DNA from 2 places in the Rothia sp. 27098_8_29 genome. Region 1 is predicted to be linked to the other one. Evidence: predicted binding sites of a transcription regulator. Region 1 holds the regulator's gene; the other holds the start of a gene.
What was found. The regulator LexA, encoded in region 1, represses DNA repair genes until DNA is damaged. The targets are predictions, from matches to a motif close to TCGAACANNTGTTCGA.
Positions count from the first base shown of each region.

Region 2: a site for LexA is predicted at 1,383-1,398, ahead of ruvA (Holliday junction branch migration protein RuvA). Genes of this name have one in related genera too.

Region 1 covers NZ_JAPWAI010000004.1:19,003-27,369, reverse strand. Annotated here, with positions in the region: gene O3649_RS06790 (class I SAM-dependent methyltransferase) at 1-72, opposite strand, end outside; gene hflX (GTPase HflX) at 216-1,928, shown strand; gene O3649_RS06780 (ATP-dependent DNA helicase) at 1,935-4,007, shown strand; gene lexA (transcriptional repressor LexA) at 4,158-4,832, opposite strand; gene O3649_RS06770 (LysM peptidoglycan-binding domain-containing protein) at 5,653-6,276, shown strand; gene O3649_RS06765 (hypothetical protein) at 6,396-7,154, shown strand; gene O3649_RS06760 (HisA/HisF-related TIM barrel protein) at 7,154-7,936, shown strand; gene O3649_RS06755 (DUF1844 domain-containing protein) at 8,115-8,367, opposite strand, start outside.
Region 2 covers NZ_JAPWAI010000001.1:766,280-774,646, forward strand. Annotated here, with positions in the region: gene O3649_RS02995 (YebC/PmpR family DNA-binding transcriptional regulator) at 1-365, shown strand, start outside; gene ruvC (crossover junction endodeoxyribonuclease RuvC) at 666-1,322, shown strand; gene ruvA (Holliday junction branch migration protein RuvA) at 1,540-2,160, shown strand; gene ruvB (Holliday junction branch migration DNA helicase RuvB) at 2,332-3,318, shown strand; gene yajC (preprotein translocase subunit YajC) at 3,693-4,052, shown strand; gene secD (protein translocase subunit SecD) at 4,152-5,843, shown strand; gene secF (protein translocase subunit SecF) at 5,846-7,024, shown strand; gene O3649_RS03030 (bifunctional (p)ppGpp synthetase/guanosine-3',5'-bis(diphosphate) 3'-pyrophosphohydrolase) at 7,320-8,367, shown strand, end outside.

The DNA.
Region 1 (8,367 bases):
AAGCTCCACCTGCACGGGGCGGGGCTTGAACTCGGTCTCGGGGGTTTCAGAGAAATAATGCTGCTCGCTCATGCTATCCAGTGTACCGGTAGGGCAAGAACCCGCCGCACACGGGCAGAGAATGCACGGGGCAGGTCAGCAGCTTGCACGCCCTGAGCGCACAGGCGACCGAACCCCCTACCCGATGCGGGCAACGGCGGTAGAATTAGAGTCGTATGAATTCTAAGAACACCCCCGTATCTGATACCGAAAAGCTGCCCAGCGATGAGCAGCTACGCCGCACCGTAGACCGCGTTCTGGGCCGCTCCCAGGCGGCCGCCTCTGTCACGACGTATGACGCCGCCGGTACCGCGCATCACAGCGATAATTCTTCCAGCACCCACGGCAACAATAGCCGCCGTGTGCTGGATACTCGTGCGCGCGAAATTTCTGACGTTCAGCGCGAGCACTCCGAATATGACGGTGACCAGGAAGATCTCGCTGAGCGCCGCGCACTGCGCCGTATCGCGAACCTCTCCACCGAACTTGAAGACGTCACCGAGGTCGAGTACCGCCAGCTGCGCCTGGAGCGCGTGGTGCTGGCTGGCCTGTGGACTGAAGGCACCGTAGAGGACGCAGAGAACTCCCTGCGTGAGCTCGCGGCACTGGCTGAAACCGCAGGTTCCGAGGTTCTGGACGGCCTGGTTCAGCGCCGCCTCAAGCCGGACCCCGGCACCTTCCTCGGCTCCGGTAAGGCGCTGGAACTCAAGGACATTGTCGAGGCGACCGGCGCCGACACCGTCATTGTCGACTCCGAACTGGCTCCCTCGCAGCGTCGTGCCCTCGAAGATATCGTGAAGGTCAAGGTCATTGACCGCACCGCCCTGATTCTCGACATTTTCGCTCAGCACGCTAAGTCCCGCGAGGGTAAGGCGCAGGTTGAGCTGGCTCAGCTGGAGTACATGCTGCCGCGTCTGCGTGGTTGGGGTGCCTCCCTGTCCCGTCAGGCGGGTGGCCGCGCCGCAGCCGGTGAGGGTATCGGTTCGCGTGGTCCCGGTGAAACCAAGATTGAGATGGACCGCCGCCGCCTGCGCGCTCGCATGGCGAAGCTTAAGCGTGAGATTGCTGCGATGGCGCCGGCGCGTGAGACGAAGCGTCTGAACCGTCGCCGTAACCGCGTGCCTTCGGTGGCTATCGCCGGGTACACGAACGCGGGTAAGTCCTCCCTGCTGAACCGCCTGACCGACGCCGGCGTGCTCGTGGAGAACGCGCTGTTTGCGACCCTGGACCCGACCGTCCGTAAGGCTCAGACTCCGGACGGTATCGGCTACACCCTCTCTGACACGGTGGGTTTCGTGCGTTCGCTGCCGACCCAGCTGGTGGAGGCGTTCCGCTCCACCCTGGAAGAGGTCGCTGACGCTGACGTTATCCTGCACGTGGTGGATGCTTCGCACCCGGACCCGGAGGGGCAGATTCGTGCTGTCCGCGAGGTCATCGCGGAGGTCGACGCCCGCCATATCCCCGAGATCATTGTGCTGAATAAGGCGGATGCCGCCGACCCGTTCGTGCTGGAGCGTATGCGCCAGCGCGAGCCGGAGCACGTGATTGTTTCGGCGCGTACCGGTGAGGGTATTGAGGAGCTGAAGCAGAAGATTGCGGACACCATTCCGCGCCCCTCCATTGAGGTGAAGCTGCTGATTCCGTACTCGCACGGTGAGATTATTTCGCGCCTGCACGAGTGGGACGCCGAAATTAAGAGCACCGATTTCGTATCGGACGGCACCTTCGTGGTGGCGCTGGTTCGTGAGGATGTCGCCTCCGAACTGTCCGAGTATGTGCTGGAGGGCGACCTGCTGGAGGTTCTGGAAGAGGAACTTGCGGAGGCACACGCCCTGGCTGAAGCGACCGCATCTGTTTCCGAGCAGCCCTCTACCTCTGAGGCTCTCTAAGGGCGGATGAGCGTGACCGAGAGCATCAACGCGCCTAAAAACGCCCCGGGAACTGCACCCGAACCGGCAACCGACGGCACCCGATTTACCGGGCAGGAGCTTGAGACCCTGCCCGGTGCGAAGGACGCCCTGACCCTGCTGGATGAGGCGGTTGCCGCCACTGGCGGTCAGAATCGTGCCGGTCAGCGCACCATGGCGGCGCATGTGGCGCAGGCTCTTGAACTGCAGCGTCACCTGCTGGTCCAGGCGGGTACCGGTACCGGTAAGTCCCTGGGCTACCTGGTTCCTGCCCTGGCGCGGGTGGGGGAGTCGGACCAGCCGATTGTGGTTGCGACGGCGACCCTTGCCCTGCAGGCGCAGATCGTGAACCGCGATATTCCGCGTCTTCTACAAGCGCTGGAGCCGCGCCCTGAATCGCAGGCGCAGGTGGCTCTGCTCAAGGGCCGCAATAACTACCTCTGCCTGCACAAGCTGGAGGGCGGCTACCCGGAAGACGAGCCGGATGCTCTCTTTGACATGCCTTCTTCGACCTCCCGCGTGGGTGAGGAAGTGGTGCGCCTGCGCGAGTGGGCCGACCGCACGGAGACCGGCGACCGTGACGAGCTGAAGCCCGGCGTCTCTGACCGCGCATGGGCTCAGGTATCGGTGAGCGCCGCCGAGTGTCTGGGCCGCCGCTGCCCGCTGGTGGAAGAGTGCTTTAGCGAGATGGCGCGTAGCCGTGCCGCTGAAGCTGATATCGTCATCACGAACCACGCCCTGCTGGCGATTAACGCTTTCGAGGGCATGAAGGTTCTGCCCGAACATGAGACGGTCATTATTGATGAGGCTCATGAGCTGGTGGACCGCGTGACCGGTGCCGTGTCTGGTTCTTTGACGGTTGCGATGGTTCGCCGTGCGGCGCGTAGCGTAAAGAAGCATTCGAAGGCTGATTCCGGCGCACTGGAAATGGCTGCCGGCACCTTGGAGACCGCGTTCGAGGGTCTTGCCGAAGGCCTGCTGAAGGGCCTGGACGGTCGCCTTTTGACTGCTATTTCTGCGGTCAATGATGCCGCCCGCACCGCCCTGTCCGATACCAAACCGGACGGTCAGGACGTTGACGCCGGCCTGCAGATGGCGCGCTCGCGTGTCTCTGAGGTACACGATATGAGTAGCCGCATCCTGGAGGCTTCGGGCGAGCAGGACGTGCTGTGGATTTCTCGTCAGGGTGGTTGGGAGAACGGCCGCTATGTGGCTGCTTCCGATACCGACCCGGCGACCCTGAACATCGCCCCCTTGAGCGTCGGTTTGCAGCTACGTGACGGTCTGTTCGCTGACCGCACCGTGATTCTGACGAGTGCGACCCTGACAGTGGGTGACTCTTTTGACGTTGCCGCCGGTGCCCTGGGACTGCAGGGTGAGGGCGCGCCGCGCTGGACGAGCATCGACGTAGGTTCGCCTTTCGACTACCGCAAGCAGGGCATCATGTACGTCGCCGGGGATTTGAAACCTCCGGGATTCGGTGTGCATGAAGGTCAGCTGGAGCGTCTGCGTGAGCTGTGCGAGGCGTCGGAAGGCGGTGCCCTGGGCCTGTTCTCCTCGAAGCGTGCCGCCGAGCGTGCCGCCGAATACATGCGTGAGCACAGCGACCTGAACATTCTTCTGCAGGGCGAGTCTTCGCTCAAGGCTCTGGTGGAAGAGTTCAGCGAGGACGTCGATTCGTGCCTGTTCGGCACGATGAGCCTGTGGCAGGGCGTGGACGTTCCCGGTGACTCTTGCCGCCTGGTGGTGATGGACCGCATCCCGTTCCCCCGCCCGGATGACCCGATTGCGCAGGCTCGTACGGAGGCAGTGAACCGTCACCGCGGTAACGGCTTTATGGCGGTTTCTGCTCACCACGCGGCGATTCGTATGGCGCAGGGCGCCGGTCGCCTAATCCGTTCGGTGTCTGACCGCGGCGTGGTGGCTGTGCTGGATTCTCGTGTAGCAACCAAGCGTTACGGCGGTTTCTTGATGAAGGCTATGCCGCCGATGTGGTCGACCCAGAATAAGGCAGCCGTAATTGGCGCGCTGGCTCGTCTTTCGGCGAGTATTGAGCGTTAGCTCGGGTGGATTCCATTCCTGGCTGCACCGCACCTTCCGCTTTGGAAATATAGAAATCACCCTGGTGACACGTGAACATTCACGTGTCACCGGGGTGATTTTTATATAGAGCTAAAAGCCTAGCGGTTATGTCTCTAGAGACTGCATCTTTTAGAGACTACGCAGCACGGAGACGACCTTACCCATGACGGTTGCGCGGTCGCCCATAATCGGCTCGTAGTTGGAGTTGCGCGGCATGAGCCAGGTATGGCCGTCGACCTGACGGAACACCTTCACAGTTGCCTCGTCGTCAAGTAGCGCAGCAACAATATCGCCATTGTCTGCGGTGTGCTGCTCGCGGACAACCACCCAGTCGCCGTCGCAGATTGCGGCGTCAATCATGGAATCGCCCTTGACCTTGAGCATGAACAGCTTGCCGTTACCGACCAGCTGACGGGGCAGGGCGAGCACATCCTCCACGGACTGCTCAGCAGTAATGGGACCGCCCGCTGCAATTCGTCCAACCAGGGGAACGGGTACGAGGTCTTCATCGCCGACTTCGAAGTTCGGCAGCTCGGGCAGGGAAGAGGAAGCGCTACCGTGGATGCCGACGCCGTTCTCATCCAGCACCTCAATGGCGCGGGGGAGCTTGGGGTCACGGCGAATGTAGCCCATGGTCTCGAGGCGACCGAGCTGGTGGGTGACCGAGGACAGGGACGCAAGACCCACCATGTCACCAATCTGGCGCATGGACGGCGGGTAACCCTTTTGTTCAATCTCGGTGCGGATCGCGTCAAGAATCTTCTGCTGGCGCGCGGTCAGCGCCGGACGGGGTGCTGTTGCCATTTCTTTTCCTTCGGTCTGTACTCCGGCCTTTGTATTCGGGTCGGGGCACGGATGGGTGCTTCACACGTTTTCCGATGGTGTCCTAAAAATTTTTTGGTTCTGCCGAAATGGGTCTTATCTCGTCAGGGGGTGGAGGAATTCTATCCGTGCCGGAGCGATACCGGAGCGATACGCAAGGCAACGAGTATGCGTCTCCGCCCTGTAAAACTCAGTCAGTAGCACCTGCATTCGATACAGAACCAAGCTGTAGCGGGTACAGAAACCTGCTGTGAGTAGGACTCATCAGGAGCGTGTGGAACGTCTCTTGACACCAGTGTAGAACACTACACCGAAAAACTCAAACAAATATTCTAGATTTTTTCTTCGAAACTCGAAGAAATTTTTAGTACATCTCTGCTAGACTTTAGAACAAGAGTTCGTATATACTCTTGAATCTCTCCTGAAATTCAGGATTTACGGGTGGATGTTCGAAAAATATTCGAAGATTCGACCCGGAGTCTTTCGGGGGAGGAGAGTGAATGAGTGTTCGAATGTATTCGAATCCTCTGCCTCTCTCTTCGCATGTTCTACCTCGGATGCTCTAGGGAGCATCTGGTGAAGAGAGAGCGCAGGGGATGGGGAGCCGGGACAACCCGGTGCAACCCGGCGCAGCCCGGTGCATCCGACGCTCTGACCTAACTAGAGAATAGCTACCCAATAGTTATCGCCTAACAATCACCACTCCATAGTTATCACTCAACTAGGACCTCCGAGCGGGTATCGCTCGGCATTGCTAGACCCGCGGGGTAACCCCGGGGCGAGCTGAGAGAAAGGAACCACAATGACTACTGCAGCACCTATTGCTTCTCGTGGCACTTCTGCACACCTTCCGGCAGGTTTGGTGGTACTTCACCCCGCCCGCACCGCGCCTGCCCGCACTGCGCAGGGGCGTTCTCGTGTGCCTGTGTCTTCGCCGTCTGTTCGCTCTTCTCGTGCGGCTCATGCACCCCGTCCTGCGCAGGTGGCTCAGCCCGCCCACGCTCCCGCCGTTTCTACCCCCGCCGTTTCTGCTCAGACATCTTCTGCGGCTCAGGCGCCTGGCGCGAAGAGTGCTCTTCTGGCTAAGGGCGGCGAGCTTCTGCGCGCGGTTCCCGCTTCTATTCGTCGTCTTGGCACTGTGCGCGGTTTCCTGAAGGGTCTGCCTCTGCTGACCTTGGCGGCGCTGATTGTGCTCGGTGCTATTAGCTTCTTTGGCCCGGCGGCTTCTGCTTCTGTGGAGAACGCTTCGGTGACTCGAACCGTCGTTGTGGTCAAGCACGGAGAGACCCTGTGGGATATTGCTCAGGCGGTGAATCCGCAGGGTGACACCCGTGATACTGTGGTTCGTATTATGGAGTTGAACTCGTTGACCAGCACCTCTGTTGATGCCGGTCAGCGTCTGGAAATTCCTCAGACTCAGCGCTAAGTACGGACCCGTATGTGGTTGGCTTCTGCGTGAGGCTGATGTCTTGACTCCGAGCCCTCTATCTCTCAAGCTAGAGCGCTTGAACCGAATTCTTGAGCCTATGAAATAGGAGCGCATCGATGCCTGTCCCCGCTGAATCCACACCCGTCAAAACTGAAACCATGCAGAGCGCTCGTCCTGTGGTTGCCGTTTTGGGTGAACCCGGAACTCGTGGCGCCCTGGTGAAGCTTCTTCAGGATGCGGGGGCGGAGGTCATCGTGACTGCTGTGCCTGATCAGCTGCGTGAGGCTGACGGTATGGTGGTTACCGGCGGTGCGAGCTCTCTTGAGGCATATGAAGATCTGAAAGCTAAGGACGCTGAGCGCGTGATTGGCCGCCGTGTTGCCGGCGGTCGTCCGGTGCTGGTTGCCGGTGCGGCACTGAGCTGCCTCTTTGACTCTATTACGGTGGAGCATCCGCAGATGGGGCAGGTTCAGGTGCAGGGCATGGGGGAGTGGCCCGGCGAGGGCGTGGAGCTTTCTACCCGCGAGGTAACTCCCGGTGTTGCTACTTTGCGCCCGTCCGCCGATAGTGCGCTGCTCAAGGATCTTGAGGGCGAGGCTCACTTCAAATCTGAGCACGGCGTTTTTGAGTGGGCTTTTGATCAGAGCATTGAATATATTGCCCCTCCGGCGGTGACTTGGACTGTCACCGAGCCCGCCTATATCGCGGCGGTTGAGAACGGTCCGCTGACGGCGGTGCAGTTCTGCCCGGTAGGTTCTGGCGAGCTGGGGGCGGAGTTTATGCGCCGCTGGGTTGCGTCCCTGGCGGTGACCGGTCGCCTGTCTTCTGAGTCTCTGTCTTCTGGCGACTCCGCTACTGCTGCGGGAGGTAACTAATGTCTGCACCCGTTCTTGAACTTCTGCCCGCTGTTGATATTTCTGAAGGCTACGCGGTGCGCCCGGTGGGCGGCACCCTGTCCGGTGGTGAACAGCGCCTCGACCCTGTTGAGGCGGCTCTGACCTGGGTGAAGGCTGGTGCTCGCTGGATTCACCTGGTTGACCTTGATTTGGCGTTTGGTCGCGGCACGAATACTGAGGTTCTGGCTGAGGTGGTTGCTGCCGTCCGTGCCGAGAATGCCCAGAGCTCTGCCCCGGTTCGTATTCAGGTCAGCGGCGGTGTGCGTAATGCTGAGAGTCTGGAGCGCGCCCTGAGCCTGAACCCGGATCGCGTGAACGTGACCAGTGCGGCTCTGGCGGATTCTTCCTGGCTTGAAAGCACTCTGGCTCGTTATGCCGATTCTGATCTTCTGGCTCTTGGGCTCGATGCCCGCTATAACCCTGAGCGGGGCTGGGTGACTGTGGCTCGCGGTACCGACTGGTCGGGCCCTGACCTGGCGGAGGCGCTGGCGTGGCTGGAGAGTGCGGGCGTGCGCCGCTATATCGTTACGGATGTGAGCAAGGACGGTTCCCTGGCTGGTCCCGGTGCGGAGCTGCTGGATGAGGTGCTGGCTCAGACTGCCTGCCGGGTGGTGGCGTCCGGTGGTGTGGCGTCGCTGGCTGATCTTGAGAAGCTGCATTCCATGGTGCCTTATGGTTTGGAGGGCGTGGTGCTGGGTAAGGCGCTGTATGTGGGTAACTTTAGTTTTGAGCAGGCTCTTGAGGCGGCTGGTTCCCGCTAAAGCTACCGTTCCTGATACATTGGGCGCCCGCTAAAGCTGCCGGTTCGCGTTAGTCCGCTTATCTAGCCCGCGTAGATTTCTTATCCGCACAGGCTCGCACAGGCTTTATATATGACGAAGCCCCATCTTCCTCAGTGTGAGGGAGACGGGGCTTCGCTGTGAATAGACCGGGTACGGTTTAGTAGACCGGGCCGGTGAGCTTTTCGCCGGGGCCCTTGCCGGGCTCGTCCGGGAAGGGGGATGCTTCGCGGAAGGCGAGCTGCAGGGTGCGCAGGCCGTCGCGCAGGGGTGCTGCGTGCTGGGAGCCGATTTCGGGTGCTGCGGCGGTGACGAGGCCTGCCAGCGCGGTGATGAGCTTGCGTGCTTCGTCGAGGTCCTTGAGGTCGTCGGCGTTTTCGTCTGCCGCCAGGCCGCACTTGACGGCTGCGGCG
Region 2 (8,367 bases), on a different contig from region 1:
CGTTCCTCTTCGAGCGTAAGGGCGTTGCTGAGGTCACCAAGACTGACGGTCTGACCGAGGACGACGTTCTGATGGCTGTTCTGGATGCAGGTGCTGAAGAGGTTCTGGACGAGGGCGATATCTTCACCGTTGTGTCCGCAGCGACCGACCTGCCTGAGATCCGTAAGGCACTGGACGAGGCTGGCCTGGAGTACAACAACGACGACCCGGTCTTCCGCCCGACCATGCAGGTTGACCTGGACGCTGAGGGCGCTAAGAAGTTCATGAAGCTGGCAGACGCTATTGAAGAGCTCGACGACGTTCAGAACGTCTACTCGAACGCTAACGTCTCTGACGAGGTTATGGCAGAGCTGGAAGCTGAGTAATCACTCGGATTCTGATATCTGATGCTTGAAGAAGCCGCTCCTTTAACCGAGCCGCCGTAGGGTGGCTGGTTGGGGGAGTGGCTTCTTAGCGTCTGGGGCTTTTTTGGGGATGTGCTGGGTACTTTTCGCGGGGCGCACGGTGACTGTTTACGCGGTGACCGCGTGCTCGTTATGACAGTGCTCGTGGCATGCTCCGGTGCCGGGTGCTAGGATTCTGAAGGGCTAGAATCTAGAGATTCTATAGGGAGTTTGTCGAAAGGGGAGATGATGGCCGCCGCTCAACCTGCCGCACGCGATAGCATGCGCGAGAACCGTACCGCCGCCGCCGTGGAGCGTGTGCCGGGTGCAACCCGCATCATGGGTGTTGACCCGGGTCTGACCCGCTGCGGCTTCTCCATGCTCGATATGACCGCCGACCGTAAGGCGCACTTCGTGAACGTGGGTGTTGCCGGCACGATCCCGGCGGAGTCCCTGGACCAGCGTATTCTCTGGATTTTCAACGCCGCCTCCCACTGGCTCGACACCTACAAGCCGGATGCCCTGGCGATTGAGCGTATCTTCGCTCAGGAGCAGGTGAACACGGTGATTGGTACGGCACACGCTTCAGGCGCGGTGATTTCTGCTGCGGCAATGCGCGGCGTGCCGGTGTTCTTCCATACCCCCTCGGAGGTGAAGGCAGCGGTGACCGGTAGCGGCCGCGCCGATAAGGCGTCCGTGGGTCGTATGGTGACCCGCATTTTGGGGCTGGATTCCATGCCGAAGCCCGCCGATGCTGCCGATGCCCTGGCGATTGCGATCTGTCACGGCTGGCGTGGCGGCGGTATTGGTTCGGGTATCAACATGGCGGCCCAGACGCAGACTCACCAGGGTTCACGCCCGGCGCAGGCTCGCCGTGGCGGGTCGTTGACTCCGGCGCAGCGTGCCTGGATGGAGGCGGAGGCGCGTGCTCGCCGCTAGAGGCGCATTCGTGGGCTTGTGTGCCGTCTCCTGTTGGCTCGCATGTATTCGCTAAGAAGTTCGAATATATGCTTGATTTCAGAAGAAATATTCTAATATACTTATAGTGTCTCCCCGTTGAACTGGGGGAGTGCGTTCTGTGGGTGCCGGAGTTCCCGGTGCCCTCACACTGCCGCGAGCCTCAATCTGTGGGCGCGGTGTTGAAAGGTGGAGAGAAATGATTGCATCCCTGACCGGTCGTGTGGCTCAGGTGGGCCTTGATCATGCGGTGATTAACGTGAACGGTTTCGGCATGCTCGTGTACGCTACTGCGCGTACTCTCTCCAAGCTGCGCACTGGTGAGGAAGCTACCGTGCTGACCACCATGATTGTGCGTGAAGAGTCGATGACTCTGTACGGTTTTTCGGAGCCTGCCGAGCGTGAAGTGTTCGATATGATGCTTTCGGTTTCCGGTATTGGTCCGCGTATTGCTCTGGCGGTGTTGAGTGTTCACACTGCCGCTGAGGTGGAGCGCGCCGTGGCGACCGGTGACGATAAGGCGTTCACGAAGGTTCCCGGTATCGGTCCGAAGGGTGCCCGCCGTATTGTGCTGGAGCTTGCCGGCAAGCTGATTCTCAGCGATGGCCAGACTGATGAGTTGCCGCTGAGTCAGGGCATTGTCTGGAAGCCGCAGGTGCTTGACGCTCTCACCTCCTTGGGCTGGAGTGAGAAGGACGCTTCCGCCGCTATTGACGCTTACGTGCAGCACAACCCTGCCGCAGAGACTGAGCCGGTGGGTGTGGCTCTGCGCGGTGTGCTCGCCTCCTTGGGTACTCAGAACACGGTGGGCCGCCACTAAACGGTGCGCCCTGTTCGATGTATCCCACTCAAACTTTTGTGAAAGAAGAATTCTATGAGCCAGAATCCCTATGAGCCGCAGCCCGCGGCGTCCCTGGTTTCCGGCGGGTATTTTCCCGGTCAGGTGCCCGGCACCCAGGCGTCTTCAGCTCCCGCCCAGCGCCTGGTGGCGATGGAAGAAGAGCCTGAAGAGAAGATGATTGAGGCGGCACTGCGCCCTAAGTCCCTGGATGACTTTGTGGGTCAGCGCCGTGTGCGTCAGCAGCTGTCCCTGGTGCTGGAGGCTTCGAAGATGCGTGGCCGTAGTGCCGACCACGTGCTGCTTTCGGGTCCTCCCGGTCTGGGTAAGACCACTCTCGCGATGATTATTGCGGCAGAGATGGAGGCGCCGCTGCGCATTACCTCCGGCCCGGCGATTCAGCATTCGGGTGATTTGGCGGCGATTCTGTCTTCGCTGACTCCCGGTGAGGTTTTGTTCCTGGATGAGATTCACCGTATGAGCCGCCCGGCTGAGGAAATGCTCTACATGGCGATGGAAGATTTCCGTGTGGACATTGTGGTCGGTAAGGGTGCGGGTGCGACTTCCATTCCGCTGGAGCTGCCGCAGTTCACCCTCGTGGGTGCGACGACCCGTGCGGGTCTGCTGCCCGGCCCTCTGCGTGACCGCTTCGGCTTTACCGGTCACCTGGAGTTCTACTCGGTGGAGGAGCTGGAGCTGGTGCTGCGCCGTAGCGCTGGTCTGATGGATATGCAGATTACCTCCGAGGGTTTCACGGAGATTGCCGGTCGTTCCCGCGGCACGCCGCGTATTGCGAACCGCCTGCTGCGTCGTGTGCGTGACTGGGCGTTGGTGAACGGCGTGGACCGCATCAATGCGACCGATGCCGCAACCGCGCTGGACATGTACGAGGTAGATTCGCGCGGCCTGGACCGCCTGGACCGCGCCGTGCTGGAGGCGCTGATTCACAAGTTCGGCGGCGGCCCGGTGGGTCTGTCCACCCTCGCCATTGCGGTGGGTGAAGAGACGGAGACCGTGGAGACGGTTGCCGAACCGTACCTGGTGCGTGAGGGCCTGATTGGTCGCACCCCGCGCGGTCGTGTGGCTCTGCCCGCGGCGTGGGAGCACCTCGGCTTGGAGGCCCCGGAGATTCAGATCTAAATCCGTATCAGCTTTAGCCCCGCACCAGCTGATAACACTGTAGTAGCCCGTGGGAGGTATCCGCCTCCTGCGGGCTTCTCTGTGCCCCGGTAGCTTTTCTGCAGACGCGGCAAGCTCTTCTGCAGGGGCGGCACTCTTCTACCGGTTCTGCAGGCGCTGTCGGGTTCCATTGGGCTCTGCCGGTCTTTACCAGCGACATAAAATTACGCCGAGAGAGTCCAAAACTCAGGTTAACCTCACAAAAACGCTGGTTCGGGTCACTAAAGCTCATGCTCTCGCGTAGGATGGATACGTACTGTATCTACGATTCCACACCTTCTGGTACGCTCAACCCTCGCGGTGAGCGGCACGGGTGCGGATGTGAAAGTGAGACCATGGATTTTAACCTCCTGATTATGATCGCCATGATGGCGCTGCTGGCATGGATGATGTTCTCCGCCCAGAAGCGTCAGCGTAAGCAGGTGGAGGCGCTGCAGGCAATGCGACGTGCGCTCGTTCCCGGTGATCAGGTGATGACTGCTTCCGGCGTCTACGGCACCGTTGTCAGCACTGACTTTGAGAACAACAAGCTGCAGCTTCAGATTGCAGAGGGCGTTGTGATTACTGCGTCCATGAACGCGATCCTGAACCTTGTTGAGGATGAAGCCCCCGCAGCGCCCCTGACCGAGGACGCGTACGAGGCTACCGCATCCGAAGCTCCCGCTTCCGATACCTCTTCTGATACTGCTAAGTAATTCAGAGCGTATGAGCCCGGCGCCCAGTGAGCGGCGTCGGGTTTTCGCGTTACGGAATCTGTAGAACACTCAATACTATTCACACGAAGAAGGAACATTATGGCTAAGCGTTCACCGCTTGCAGCCGCGCGAGGGGCGCTCCTCTCGATGGTCCTGCTCATGGTTGTTATGGCTGCCGGTATTTTCGGCACCACCTACGCGGGAGGTTCTTGGGCACCGAAGCTCGCCCTGGACCTTTCGGGTGGTACTCAGATGATTCTTTCTCCGAAGGTCAATGGCTCTTCGGATGAGAACGTCTCCCAGGAGCAGTTGAACCAGGCGGTTGAGATTATTCGTCAGCGCGTTGATGGTGCCGGCGTTTCGGAGGCGGAGGTTACCACCTCCTTCGGCTCGGGTAATAACGTGGTTGTTTCGGTTCCCGGAACGATTAGCGCTGAGACTCGTCAGCTGATTCAGGCGTCTGCAAATATGACGTTCCGCCCGGTGCTGCTGTCTGGTGCCGGTACTGCGGTGGCTGAGGATGCCCGCACTGCGGACGATAAGCTGCCCAAGCCGTCTGCGGAACCGACTGACGGCTCTGACCGTAACTGGATTACTGCGGACCTGTACAAGCAGTATGAGGCGAAGGACTGCACCGCGGCACGTAATGAGGATGCCGATAGTGCTGACCCGACTAAGCCGATGGTGGCGTGTTCCACTGACGGTCAGGAGAAGTACATTCTGGGTCCTGTGGAGCTGAGCGGTAGCGATATTTCTACCGCAAGCCACTCGCAGGAGACGACCGGTCAGGGCGTGACTACGGGCCGTTGGGCTGTGAACATTCAGTTCAACGATGCTGCTCGTGAGAAGTTCCAGAACATTACTTCTCGCCTGAACGCGATTCGTGCACAGAACGCAAACGATCCGCGTGCCCGCTTCGCGATTCTGCTGGACGGCAAGGTGCTGTCCTCCCCGGTGTCGCAGGCAGTGATTTCTGATGGTAAGCCGCAGATTACCGGTAACTTCACTGAGCAGGAGGCGAAGGCTCTCGCCGATCAGCTCAAGTACGGTGCCCTGCCGATTAGCTTCACGATCCAGTCGGAGCAGCAGATTTCTGCGACCCTGGGTTCGGAGCAGCTGCGTGTAGGTCTGCTGACCGGCCTGATTGGTCTGCTGCTGGTGTTCGTGTACTCGCTGTTCCAGTACCGTCTGCTGGGCTTTGTCACGATGATGTCGCTGATTGTTGCAGGCATCATTTCGTATGAGGCGATTGCGCTGCTGGGTTGGGCGTTGAACTACCGCCTGTCCCTGGCTGGTGTGGCGGGTCTGATTGTGGCGATTGGTGCTACGGCTGACTCGTTCATCGTCTACTTCGAGCGTATCCGTGATGAGATCCGTGCGGGCCGCACAATCCCGTCGGCGGTGAACCACGGTTGGCAGCGTGCATCCCGCACTATCCTGGCGTCGAAGGCTGTGAACCTGCTGGCTGCTGTGGTGCTGTACGTGGTGTCGGTCGGTTCGGTGAAGGGCTTCGCGTTCACCCTTGGTTTGACTGCGATTGCTGACCTTGTGGTCGTGTACCTGTTCACCCACCCGATGCTGACTCTGCTATCGAATACCCGCTACTTTGGTGAGGGCCACCGCCACTCGGGCTTGTCGCCTGAGTCGCTGGGCGCTACGCCGCTGTACCGTGGTGCCGGTCGCCTCCGCAGCCCGGAGGAGAAGCAGCTGAGCATTGCTGAGCGTCGCCGTGCAGAGCGTGCTGCCGCTGAGGCTGACGAGTCTGCTTCTGATGAGAAGAAGGAGAGCTAAGCATGGCTACCGATGTGAAACCTAATGCTTTTGCCCGCTTCGGTAATGACCTGCATTCGGGTGCCCGCTCGTACCCCTTCGTAGGTAAGCGCCGCCTGTGGCTGCTGCTTGCGGCTGTGCTGATGGCGGTTTCGGTTCTGATTCCGGCTGTTGGTGGCGGCTTCAATCTGGGTATTGATTTCCGTGGCGGTTCGGAGTTCGTGGTCTCGAAGACCGCGCACGTTGATACTGCTACGGGTGAGCGCATTATTCACGAGAAGGCGAAGGACGCTTCGGATGTTCGCGTGACCAATATTGCGCCGGGTACGATTCGTGCCCAGATGAGCAAGCTCAGCGATGATGAGACTCTGCAGGTGAAGGCGGCTCTACAGGAGGGTTACGGCGTCTCTGAGAATGACGTGACCTCCTCGTTTGTGGGCCCGACCTGGGGCGCGGACGTGACCCGTCAGGCGTTCTGGGGTTTGGTCGCGTTTGTGGTGCTTGCGCTGATTGGTATGGCGTTCTACTTCCGTACCTGGAAGATGTCGCTGGCGTCTATTGCGGGCCTGTTCTTCACCGTGGTGGTGACGGTTGGCCTGTACGCCGCGTTCGGATTTGAGATCACTCCGAGTGCGATTATTGGTTTCTTGACGATTCTGAGCTACTCGCTGTACGACTCGGTGGTGGTGTTCGATAAGATTCGTGAGAACACCGAGGATGTGCTGGAACGCCGTGACACGACCTTTGCCGAGCAGATTAACTTGGCGGTGAACCAGACTCTGGTCCGTTCGATTAACACCGCTATTGTGGGTGTTCTGCCGGTGGGTGCGATCTTGTTCATTGGTGCGTTCATCCTGGGTGCGGGTACTCTGCAGGACCTGTCCCTGTCGCTGTTTGTGGGTATTCTGGTGGGCATGTTCGGTACGCTGTTCGTGTCTGCGCCGCTGTATGCTTCGCTGCGTTTGGGTGAGGCTCAGATTCGTGAGCACACCGCGAAGGTGGAGAGCGGCAGCTTCAAGGACGCTGAGGATGCTGACGAGGCTGAGGGTGACTCTTCGGAGGAGCCCGCCGAGGCTGAGAAGGCTGCGAAGTCTGAGGAATCTGCTGACAAGGCGACCGAGGACGAGAAGGCAACCGAGAAGCCTGCTAAGAAGCCGGCACGTGCAACCATTGAGATTCACCGCGTGAACCTGAACGGTTAGCCAGCGTTCCGCCAGCGCTACTGGCGTTGCTAACGATAGGGGAGTCGATACCGAAAGGTGTCGGCTCCCCTTTAGCGTGCCCGGGGTCTTATACCCGCTGGTCTGTTCCTGCCGGCCTAATATTTCACAGGTCTAATGTGTCACAGTGCGGCATAGTTTACGCGCATATTTTGGCTCATATCCGCGTGCTGGGTAGGATAAAGGTAGAAGATACTGCGCGCCCGCATCCACGCCTTTCAACGACGAGCAGATTCGGGGGCTCAGGTCATCGCTGTTACGTCCAAAGGAGCCCGGAATGAGTGCAGAACCTGCCGTGAACACCAACGCTGAGAACCCTGCAGGGACCGCCGAGAAGCCCGCGGTTCGGCCCGCTGGCCCGATTCCTCTGCCTGAAACTGATTCGTCTGATGCGAAGAGGAAGCGCGGCTCGCACCGTGTCATGGCTGCTAGCGGGCGTGTGCCTAACCGCCTCGTTTTTGGTGGCCGCAGTAGCACGATGGAAGCCTCCGACTCGCACGGCGGTACCATCCGTTTCTCCCCGATGATTGCGCCGGTCGTGCGTGCCGTGCGCCGCTACCACCCGGATGAGGACATTCAGGTGCTGCAGCGCGCCTACGAGGTGGCGAACCGCTGCCACGAGGGTCAGAAGCGTAAGAGTGGCGACCCGTACATCACCCACCCGGTCGCCGTGACCGCGATTCTTGCGGAGATGGGCGCGACCGGCCCCGTGCTCGCCGCGGGTCTGCTGCACGACACGGTGGAAGACACCGACTACACGATGGAGCAGCTCACCGAAGAGTTCGGTGAGGAGGTCGCCTACCTGGTCGACGGCGTGACTAAGCTGGACAAGATGACGTACGGCGAGAACGCCTCCATCGAGACGATTCGTAAGCTCGTGCTGTCCATGAGCAAGGACATCCGCGTGCTGCTCATTAAGCTTGCCGACCGCCTGCACAACGCCCGCACCTGGCGTTTTGTGCCGCAGGCTTCCGCCGCGAAGAAGGCGGAAGAGACCCTGAAAATTTATGCGCCGCTCGCGCACCGCCTGGGCCTGAACACAATTAAGTGGGAGCTGGAGGACCTGTCCTTCGCCGCTATGAGCCCGGAAATTTACGCCGAGATGGTGCGTATGGTCGGCGAACGCACCCCCGCCCTCGAAAAGTTCCTGAACGAGGCGCGCACCAAGATTACGGAGCGTCTGAAAGAGGTGGGCATCGACGCGACCGTGACGGGCCGCCCGAAGCACTACTACTCGATTCATCAGAAGATGAAGACGAAGGGCCGCAGCTTCGACGAGATTAACGACATCCTTGCCGTGCGCATCATGGTCGAGGAAGAGGCGG